Regions from separate parts of the Polaromonas sp. P2_G11 genome, predicted to be linked through region 3. Evidence: predicted binding sites of a transcription regulator. Region 3 holds the regulator's gene; each other region holds the start of a gene.

Region 1 (3,275 bases), on a different contig from region 3:
GCGCCGCGATGTATTGCCTGCACCCGCGGGTCATTGCGTTGTCCGTCCTGCCGCTGATCATCATGGTGGTGATCTCGCTCGGCCTGGGATTTTTTTTCTGGAACGATGCCGTGGAAGCTATCCGGTCGCAGATCGGAAGCTATGAGCTTGTCGGCACGCTGGTGCGCTGGCTTGAGGGCCTCGGCCTGAGCGACCTGCGCACGGTGCTGGCTCCGGCGTTGTTGCTGTTCCTGGCGATCCCCGTGATTGTGATCGTGGCGTTGCTCTTCGTGGCACTGCTCATGACACCGGCCATGGTGGCCCTGGTGGCTGAACGGCGCTTTCCCCAGATGGAGCGCAAACGGGGCGGTTCACTGTTCACCAGTTTGTTCTGGTCGCTGGGCTCGACCTTGCTGGCCGTGGTGGCGCTGGTCGTTTCGATTCCGCTTTGGCTGATTCCCCCGCTGATCCTGGTGTTGCCCCCGCTGATCTGGGGCTGGCTGACTTACCGCGTCATGTCTTATGACGCCATGGTGGACCACGCCAGCAGTGAAGAGCGGCGCCAGATATTCAAGGAACATCGCCTGCCGCTGCTGGCGATCGGTGTGTTCAGCGGCTACCTGGGCGCGGCACCCAGCCTGCTGTGGGCCTCGGGCGCGATGTTTGTAGCCATGGCGCCCATCCTGGTGCCGGTGGCCATCTGGATCTACACCCTGGTGTTTGCGTTTTCCTCGCTCTGGTTTGCGCACTACACGCTGTCGGCCCTGGAACAACTTCGCAAGAAAAATAATGCCCTGGCGCCCGACCCGCTTGCGCAAGCAGCTATTGAATCGATAGCAAATGAGCTGGCCCCCGATGCCCTCCCCGGGCCGGCGCCCAGCTTCGGTTCGCTGGGCGGCAAGCCCGAATCACAACCCTGAACCCATTACCTGGCAAGCCTGAACATGACCCCACAATTCGGCCTCATCATCGTCGGCGACGAAATCCTTTCCGGCAAACGAGCCGACAAACACCTGCCGAAAGCCATCGAACTGCTGGGTGCGCGCGGCTTGCAGCTGGCCTATGCCGACTACGTCGGCGACGATCCGGCGCGTATCACGGCCACGCTGGCACGCGCGTTCGCAGCGGCGCATGAGAACGGCGACGTGGTGTTCTCCTGCGGCGGTATAGGGGCCACACCTGACGACCACACCCGGCAGTGCGCCGCCAGAGCGTTGGGCGTTGACCTTGCGCTGCATCCCACGGCCAAAACACTGATCCTCGAACGCATGGCGGATGTGGCGAAAGAGCAGGGGACACCCTACGAGCCTGACCGCGACGACAACATCCACCGCCTGAACATGGGCGTGTTTCCGGTCGGCGCGGAGATTATTCCGAATCCGTACAACAAGATTCCGGGCTTTACCTGCCGGGCGGGGCAGGGGGCGGTTCACTTCGTTCCCGGCTTCCCGGTGATGGCCTGGCCGATGATTGAATGGGTGCTCGACAACCAGTACGCCCACCTGCACCAAAAATCGCCTTACACCGAGAAGTCGGTGATCATTTTTGGGTCCATGGAGGCCATGCTCACGCCCCTGATGCTCGATATTGAAGCGGCCCATGCGGGAGTGAAAGTGTTTAGCCTGCCCAGCGTGGATCACCCGGAATATGGCCGCCATATTGAACTGGGCGTCAAAGGCGCGCCCGAGGCGGTCAATTTGGCCTATCCGGCCATGCTGGCCGGGCTGCACAAATTTGACCTGAAGTTTGGCCCTGAGTTGGTGCGTTGATTTTTTGCACCAATCTTGTGCGCCCATGTTAATGCACGATCATGGTGCATTCGTTGTCGGCCGGTGTTTTTTGCATTTTCAGCCTGCCAAAGGCTGGAACTGAAGCCAGATCACGGCACAATCCGGGGCTTGGCGGGAAACTGAAGCGCCAATGTCTGTGGCACAAAAAGTGCATTCGACAGCCCGAATAGATTTTTCAACCACCCATCCAGCAACAGGAGATTTTGATGGCAAAGACCGTCGCAGACGTCATGAAAATGGTCAAGGAAAACGAGGTCAAGTTTGTTGACTTCCGTTTTACCGATACCCGGGGCAAAGAACAGCACGTGACCGTGCCCGTGTCCCACTTTGACGAAGACAAATTCACGTCGGGCCATGCATTCGACGGCTCCTCAATTGCCGGCTGGAAGGGCATTGAAGCCTCCGACATGCAACTGATGCCTGACCCAAAGACGGCCAACATCGATCCGTTCTTTGAAGAAACCACTCTGTTCATGAGCTGTGACGTGCTCGAGCCCGCCGACGGCAAGGCCTATGACCGCGACCCGCGCTCCATCGCGCAGCGCGCAGAGGCTTACCTCAAGGCTTCCGGCCTGGGCGACACCGCTTACTTCGGCCCTGAGCCAGAGTTCTTCATCTTTGACGACGTGCGCTGGAACACTGACATGTCGGGCACCTTCTTCAAGATCGAAGAATACGAAGCACCCTGGAACTCCGGCGCCAAGCTCGAAGGCGGCAATCGCGGCCACCGTCCTACCGTCAAGGGCGGCTACTTTCCCGTGCCTCCTGTCGACAGCACGCAAGACATGCGCGCCGAGATGGCCCTGATCCTCGAATCGCTGGGCATCCCCGTCGAAGTGTTCCACCACGAAGTGGCCGGCGCCGGCCAGAACGAAATCGGTACCCGTTTCAGCACGCTGGTTCAGCGCGCCGACTGGACCCAGGTCCTGAAATACGTCGTGCAGAACGTGGCCAACGCCTACGGCAAAACCGCCACCTTCATGCCCAAGCCTGTTGTCGGCGACAACGGCTCCGGCATGCACGTTCACCAGTCCATCTGGAAAGACGGCAAAAACCTGTTTGCCGGTGACGGCTATGCAGGCCTGTCTGATTTCGCCCTGTACTACATCGGCGGCATCATCAAGCACGCACGTGCCCTGAACGCCATCACCAACCCAGGCACCAACAGCTACAAGCGTCTGGTTCCTGGCTATGAGGCGCCGGTCAAGCTGGCTTACTCGGCTAAAAATCGTTCGGCATCGATCCGCATTCCTTACGTTGCCAATCCAAAGGGCCGCCGTATCGAAGCGCGTTTCCCCGATCCACTGATGAACCCTTACCTGGGCTTCTCGGCCCTGATGATGGCCGGCCTGGACGGCGTGGAAAACAAGATCCACCCAGGCGAAGCCGCCACCAAGGATCTGTACCATCTGCCACCCGAGGAAGATGCAAAAGTGCCAACCGTTTGCCACAGCCTGGACCAGGCGCTGGACGCGCTTGACGTGGGCCGCAGCTTCCTGACCAAGG
Region 2 (3,275 bases), 490 kb from region 3:
GATCACGTGCCGTGGCAACCCGGGCCCTGATAACGGCAGTGGCTTCGCCCGGCGGCGCGTTGACCAGTTCATCGGCTGCAAGCGCACCCACCTCAACATGCAGGTCGATGCGGTCCAGCAGCGGGCCGCTGAGCTTGCCCTGGTAACGCGACACCTGTTCGGGCGAACAACGGCAAGCCCGCAAGCTCGAGCCGAGGTAACCGCAGGGGCAAGGGTTCATCGCTGCGACCAGCTGAAAGCGCGCCGGGAACTCGGCGCGCTGGGCGGCTCGCGAAATGGTGATGGTGCCGGACTCCAGCGGTTCACGCAGGGCTTCCAGGGCTGCCCGCGGAAACTCCGGGAGTTCATCCAGAAACAGGATGCCGCGGTGCGCCAGGGAAATTTCACCAGGCCGCGGCGGGGAACCACCACCGACAAGCGCAACGGCGCTGGCCGTGTGGTGCGGCGCGCAGGTGGGGCGTATCGCCCATTTGTCCAGCGTGAACCGGCCGCCCAATGACGCCACCGCTGCGCTTTCCAGTGCTTCTTCGGTGGTCATGGCCGGCAGCAGGCCTGCAAAGCGCTGTGCCAGCATGGATTTTCCGGAGCCTGGGGCGCCCATCATCAGTACGCTGTGCCCGCCGGTCGCGGCAATTTCCAGGGCGCGCCGGGCCGCCGCCTGGCCTTTGACGTCGGCCAGATCAGGATATGGGGACTGCCCCGAAGGCACGATCGGCTTGACGCGAGACCAGCCTTCCCCTGCTTCAGTCGGGGTGTCGCCCGGCAAAAATTGCCTCACCACATCGAGCAAATGGTGCGCCTGAAAGATTTCGGCGCCGGGGACCAACGCTGCTTCCTGGGCACTGGCCTCTGGCAGAACCAGCTTCGGCAATTTCTCGGCGGCAAGCCGTGCCGGGCGCGCCAGGGCGAGGCTCATGGCAAGCGCTCCCCGAATGGGACGCAAGTCGCCGCCCAGCGACAACTCGCCGGCGAACTCATAGCCTTCCAGTTTGCGGGCGTCGATCTGGCCGCTGGCCGCCAGGATTCCGAGCGCGATGGGCAGATCGAAACGGCCGGAATCCTTGGGAAGATCAGCGGGTGCCAGATTGACCGTAATGCGTTTATTGGCGGGAAATTCCAGTCCGGCGTTCTGGATGGCCGAGCGCACGCGTTCACGCGCTTCCTTGACTTCCGTTTCCGCAAGCCCGACCAGCGTAAAGCTGGGCAAACCGTTGGCAAGATGCACCTCCACCTGCACGGGCCTTGCTTCCAGGCCCAACAAGGCGCGGCTATGCACTAAAGACAAGCTCATTCGAAACTTCCTCCCTCAGAGGCGGCATCACAACTGAACCCGAGGCCATCCCGGGTTGCAGGTGCACCATACCTTCACCTAAGACGAGTATCGCCTAGCGAGAGAAGCCACCCGCTGGTTCACCAGAAAGGTGTGCCCCGCTGCATCCGATAGTGGCACTCACTTTCGTCCCGTGCACTTGCCTGGTTGTGTCAGTACCAGGATCCGCCGTGGCATTCTTGCCGCCGATCTCCTGGTGCTGGCCGTCCCAGAAACGAACGTTGCAGAAGACCGCCGTGCACTAAAGACAGGCTTGGTGATGCCTTTTTAGCTTAATGCTCCAAAATTGTGCGCTTGATTGCCCTTTATTGGTGCATCGTATCCGGCGCGATTCGCGGAGGTTCGCTCGAAGTTCAGGGGCGGGCCGGTCATCCATGCAAAGCGTCTTTGGCACGTTACCTGCTAAGAAGTCCACGCAAGTTGCCAACCTTTGGAGCTTCTACGGAGACTCCATCAGCAATGACTCGTACAAAAGCCTTAATCCGGCTGAGGTGGTGCTTGACGATGCTGCTTCCCTATTCATCCCTGGAGGAACCCTGAAAATGAAACTCGTAACGGCCATCATTAAACCGTTCAAGCTGGACGAAGTGCGTGAAGCGCTTTCCGGCATTGGCGTGCAAGGCATTACTGTGACTGAAGTCAAAGGCTTCGGCCGCCAGAAAGGCCATACCGAGCTGTACCGCGGTGCAGAGTATGTCGTCGATTTTCTGCCCAAGGTCAAGATCGAAGCAGCAGTCTCCGACGATCTGGTGGATCGCGTGATTGAAGCGGTTGAGGGCGCCGCCCGCACCGGCAAGATCGGCGACGGCAAGGTTTTTGTTTACAACCTCGAGCAGGTCGTGCGCATCCGTACCGGTGAAACCGGCAAGGAAGCGCTGTAAGGCTTACCCCAAAAAACGAAGAGAACATAGACATGAAAAAACTACTTGCCTCCCTTGTACTGGGACTGAGCCTGCTGACGACCGGCGCCGTGATGGCGCAGGCCCCGGCAGCTGCACCCGCCGCTTCCGCTGCAGAAGCCAAGCCGGCTGAAGCTGCTGCTTCCGCCGCCGCGCCTGCCGCAGCGACAGCACCCGCCGCTGCAGCTGCAGCCTCTGCACCGGCTGCCGCTGCGCCCGTTCCCAACAAAGGCGACACCGCCTGGATGATGGTTTCCACGCTGCTGGTCATCATGATGACCGTGCCTGGCCTGGCCCTGTTCTACGGCGGTCTGGTCCGCAGCAAGAACATGCTGTCCGTCCTGATGCAGGTCATGGTGACGTTCTCGATGATCGTCGTGCTGTGGTTTATCTATGGCTACAGCCTGGCTTTCACCGAAGGCAACGCCTTCTTCGGCGGCTTCGACCGGCTCTTCATGAAGGGCATCTGGGACAACGTCGCGGGCACCTTTGCCAATGGCGCCACCTTCAGCAAGGGTGTCGTGATCCCCGAGATCGTGTTCGCAGCCTTCCAGGCCACTTTTGCCGGCATCACCTGCGCGCTGATCGTTGGCGCCTTTGCCGAACGCATCAAGTTCTCCGCAGTGCTGCTGTTCATGGCGATCTGGTTCACCTTCAGCTATGCACCTATTGCCCACATGGTCTGGTTCTGGATGGGCCCTGACGCCTACACCGGCAAGGAAGTCGCCGACGCCATGAGCGCCAAGGGCGGTTATATCTGGCAAATGGGCGCCCTGGATTTTGCAGGCGGTACCGTGGTGCACATCAACGCCGCTGTCGCCGGCCTGGTAGGCGCCTTCTGCATAGGCAAGCGTATCGGCTACGGCAAGGAAGCCATGGCCCCTCACAGCCTCACGTTGACCATGGTTGGCGCCGCATTGCTGTGGGTGGGCTGGTTCGGCTTCAACGCCGGCTCCGCCCTGGAAGCCAACGGTTTCGCCGCCCTGGCCTTCATCAACACGCTGGGTGCTACCGCTGCCGCTGTGCTGGCATGGTGCGTCGGTGAA
Region 3 (3,275 bases):
AGCTGATCCCATCCGCTGGCGGCAATCATGGCGGCGGCCAGGGTTTCCTTCAGCGGGGCATCACCCTTGTCTTCGCGCCAGCCGCGCTTGAAGAGCGGCTCGCCCGAGGTGTCGATGTAGACCGTGACGGTGTCCGTCGTCAGGTGCACGTAGACGCGCACGTCGGGCCAGCGCGTGTCGACGCTGGGCCGCACGTCGTCGAACTTGGCGCGAAAGCGGTCGGCGATCGCGTCCTTGATCTTCAGCGCCGCGAAGTTCAGGCTTTGCAGCGGGCTGTGCTGGGCCGTGATCTCGACCTTGAAGGTCTGCTTGGGCGTGAACCAGATTTCCCAGGCCACGTTGGCAGCTGCGTTGTAGAGGTCTTGTTCGCTGCGGTACTGGTTGTGCTGCAGCTCGATCAGCACGCGCTGCGCCAGCCGGCTGTGCAGGTTGAGCTGCAACGCGTCGCGCCACGAAGCCTGCAGCTGCACGCCGGCGCGCCAGGCTTTGCCGTCGATCCCGGTGACACGCTTGACCTCGGTGGCCAGCAGGGTTTCGACGCCTGCGGCGCACGGTAAAAAGAGTTGGAGTTGATTCATGACTGACTTTGAGGGGCGGGGCAGCGCGGCCTGATTGGGCGGCTAGAGTGATTTGCGCAGGTTGGCGGGCGCGATGCGGAGCGCCTCGCGGTACTTGGCCACGGTGCGGCGGGCGCATTCAATGCCCTGCTCCTTGAGCATTTCGGAAATCTGGTTGTCGCTGAGCGGCTTCTTGAGGCTTTCTGACGAGACAAATTGTTTGATGAGCGCGCGCACCGCTGTGCTGGAAGCATTGCCGCCGGTTTCGGTGCCGAGTGCGGAACCGAAGAAATACTTGAGCTCGAAAGTACCGAAAGGGGTGCCCATGTACTTGGCCGTGGTCACGCGGGAGATGGTGGACTCATGCAGGCCCAGTTCATCGGCGATTTCGCGCAGCACCAGCGGCCGCATGGCGAGTTCGCCGTGCGTGAAGAAGTTTTTCTGCCGTTCCACAATCGCGCTGCTTACGCGCAGGATGGTGTCAAAGCGCTGCTGGATGTTCTTGATGAACCAGCGGGCCTCCTGCAGGCGCTGCTGCAGCGCCTGGCCGCCCTGGCCTTTGTGCTGCTTGAGGGCATTGGCATAAATGTCGTGCACGCGAAGGCGCGGCATGACGTCGCCATTGAGCGAAACCTTGAAGCCCCGGCCCGATTTGATGACGATGACGTCGGGCACGATCAGGTTGCGCTCCACGTTCACAAAGCGGCGCCCGGGCTTGGGGTCGAGCCGGCCAATCACCGTGATGGCGCCCTTGATGGCGGCTTCGGTGAACCCACACAGGTGCGACAGGCGCTTGACATCGCGCTTGGCCAGCAGCTCCATGGGTTGCTTGCACATGGCAATGGCTGCGCGGGTTTCTTCGCAGTCCTTGCAGTCCAGCAGTTGCAGGCTCAGGCATTCCGCCAGGTTGCGCGCACCGACACCGGCAGGCTCCATGTGGTGCAGCAGCTTGAGCGCCATCGCAAAACGCTGCTCCAGCTCTTCCGCCTGCGCCATGTCATCTCTTGCAAGACCGGCCGCGAGCGACGCCAGGCTGTCTTCAAGGTAGCCGTCGTCGTTGAGCGATTCAATGAGGAAGTGCAGCGCGGCGCGATCTTCCTCCGACAGGCGCAAGCTCAGCGATTGCCGGTGCAGGTGGTCCTGCAGCGACTCATGGCTGCCCGTGAGGTCGGAGGCCTCGGCTTCGCTCTCTTCATTGTTGTTCTTGCGCGCCGGTGCGTCGCTTCCCCACTCGCTGTCGTCGGGCGTGGTTTCTACCGTGCCATCGCCTTCCCAGCTTTCCTCGAGCTTGGGCTCCGCACTGACTTCTGCGTCATTCGGGGCTGTAGCGCCAGTCTCGTCTGCGCCGCCAGCTATCGAATCCGTAGCAGATTCAAACTCGCGGCTGTCCTGGCTTACCGGCGTGTTGATGTGCTCCAGCCCAAACTCTTCGCGCACCGCCGTCTCTTCCGACACTTCCAGAAACGGGTTTTCGTCGAGCATCTGCTCGACCTCCTGGCTCAACTCAAGCGTCGACAGCTGCAACAGCCGGATCGACTGCTGCAGCTGGGGCGTCAGCGCAAGATGCTGCGAGACGCGGAGTGACAGGCCTTGTTTCACTGGATTTTCAAATGTGCGGAAAGATAAAACGACATGTCTTCGGCCAGCAGGGGCCGCGGAACTGGCTTCGCCAGGCCGCAGGCGCCGTCCCCAGAGGGGGAGAGGGAGCTACACGAAGTGAGCGACAACAGGGGGGAACCATCTTCACATCTTGAAGTGTTCGCCGAGATAGACTCTTCGTACATCGGCGTTGTTCACGATCTCGGACGGTGTGCCTTGCGCCAGCACATGGCCGTCGCTGATGATGTAGGCGTGGTCGCAAATGCCCAGTGTTTCACGCACGTTGTGGTCGGTGATCAGCACGCCGATGCCGCGCGATTTGAGGAAACCGATGATGCGCTGGATTTCGATCACGGCAATGGGGTCGATACCGGCAAAGGGCTCATCCAGCAGGATGAAGCGCGGCTGGGTTGCCAGCGCCCGCGCGATTTCGACCCGGCGGCGCTCGCCGCCCGAGAGCGCCGGTGCCGGTGAGTTGCGCAAATGATCTACCCGCAAATCCTGCAGCAGCGCGTCGAGCCGCGACTCGATGTCTGCGCGCCCCAGCGGCTTTCCGGTTTTGTCGAGCTGCAGCTCCAGCACGGCACGCACGTTTTCTTCGACCGTGAGCTTGCGGAAAATCGACGCTTCCTGCGGCAGGTAGCTCAGGCCCAGGCGGGCACGCAGGTGAATCGGCATGTGCTCGACCGACTCGCCGTCGATGGAAATTTCGCCTGCATCGGCGCGCACCAGGCCCACGATCATGTAGAACGAGGTCGTTTTGCCCGCGCCGTTGGGGCCCAGCAGGCCCACGACTTCGCCTTTTTGCACGGACAGCGAAACGTCCTGCACCACCTTGCGGCTGCCGTACGATTTTTGCAGACCTTGCGCAACAAGGCGGCTGGGGGTCAGGGCAGGAGCGGCCGGGGCCGCTGAAGTGTCAGTCACCACATCCATCTGTGCAGGTCTTTCTAGTTCTTTTCATTGCCCAGCGTCGTGCTGGGGCGCAGAACCGGGGCTGGGCCTGCGGGCGGCGCCGCGACGGGGGCCGAGGCTGTCGCGCGGGGTGACAGCATGGCGCGAACCCGTCCTGTGGGGTTGCTGGCCGTACGATTTTGCGCGCCCCCATCCACGGTGAAG

Evidence for each region. The regulator sigma-54, encoded in region 3, starts transcription at its own class of promoters, with help from an activator protein. The targets are predictions, from matches to a motif close to TGGCANGNAANCTGCTTT.
Region 1: glnA (type I glutamate--ammonia ligase) is a predicted target of sigma-54. The motif match lies at 1,907-1,924, and genes of this name have one in related genera.
Region 2: glnK (P-II family nitrogen regulator) is a predicted target of sigma-54. The motif match lies at 1,719-1,736, and genes of this name have one in related genera.

What each region holds. Positions count from the first base shown of each region.
Region 1 is NZ_JBFUFE010000001.1:142,304-145,578, reverse strand. It holds gene AC1DWQ_RS00745 (EI24 domain-containing protein) at 1-899, shown strand, start outside; gene AC1DWQ_RS00740 (competence/damage-inducible protein A) at 924-1,748, shown strand; gene glnA (type I glutamate--ammonia ligase) at 1,976-3,275, shown strand, end outside.
Region 2 is NZ_JBFUFE010000004.1:85,915-89,189, reverse strand. It holds gene AC1DWQ_RS14640 (YifB family Mg chelatase-like AAA ATPase) at 1-1,291, opposite strand, end outside; gene glnK (P-II family nitrogen regulator) at 1,873-2,211, shown strand; gene AC1DWQ_RS14630 (ammonium transporter) at 2,244-3,275, shown strand, end outside.
Region 3 is NZ_JBFUFE010000004.1:572,970-576,244, forward strand. It holds gene AC1DWQ_RS16780 (THUMP domain-containing class I SAM-dependent RNA methyltransferase) at 1-578, opposite strand, end outside; gene AC1DWQ_RS16785 (RNA polymerase factor sigma-54) at 621-2,156, opposite strand; gene lptB (LPS export ABC transporter ATP-binding protein) at 2,301-3,092, opposite strand; gene lptA (lipopolysaccharide transport periplasmic protein LptA) at 3,107-3,275, opposite strand, start outside.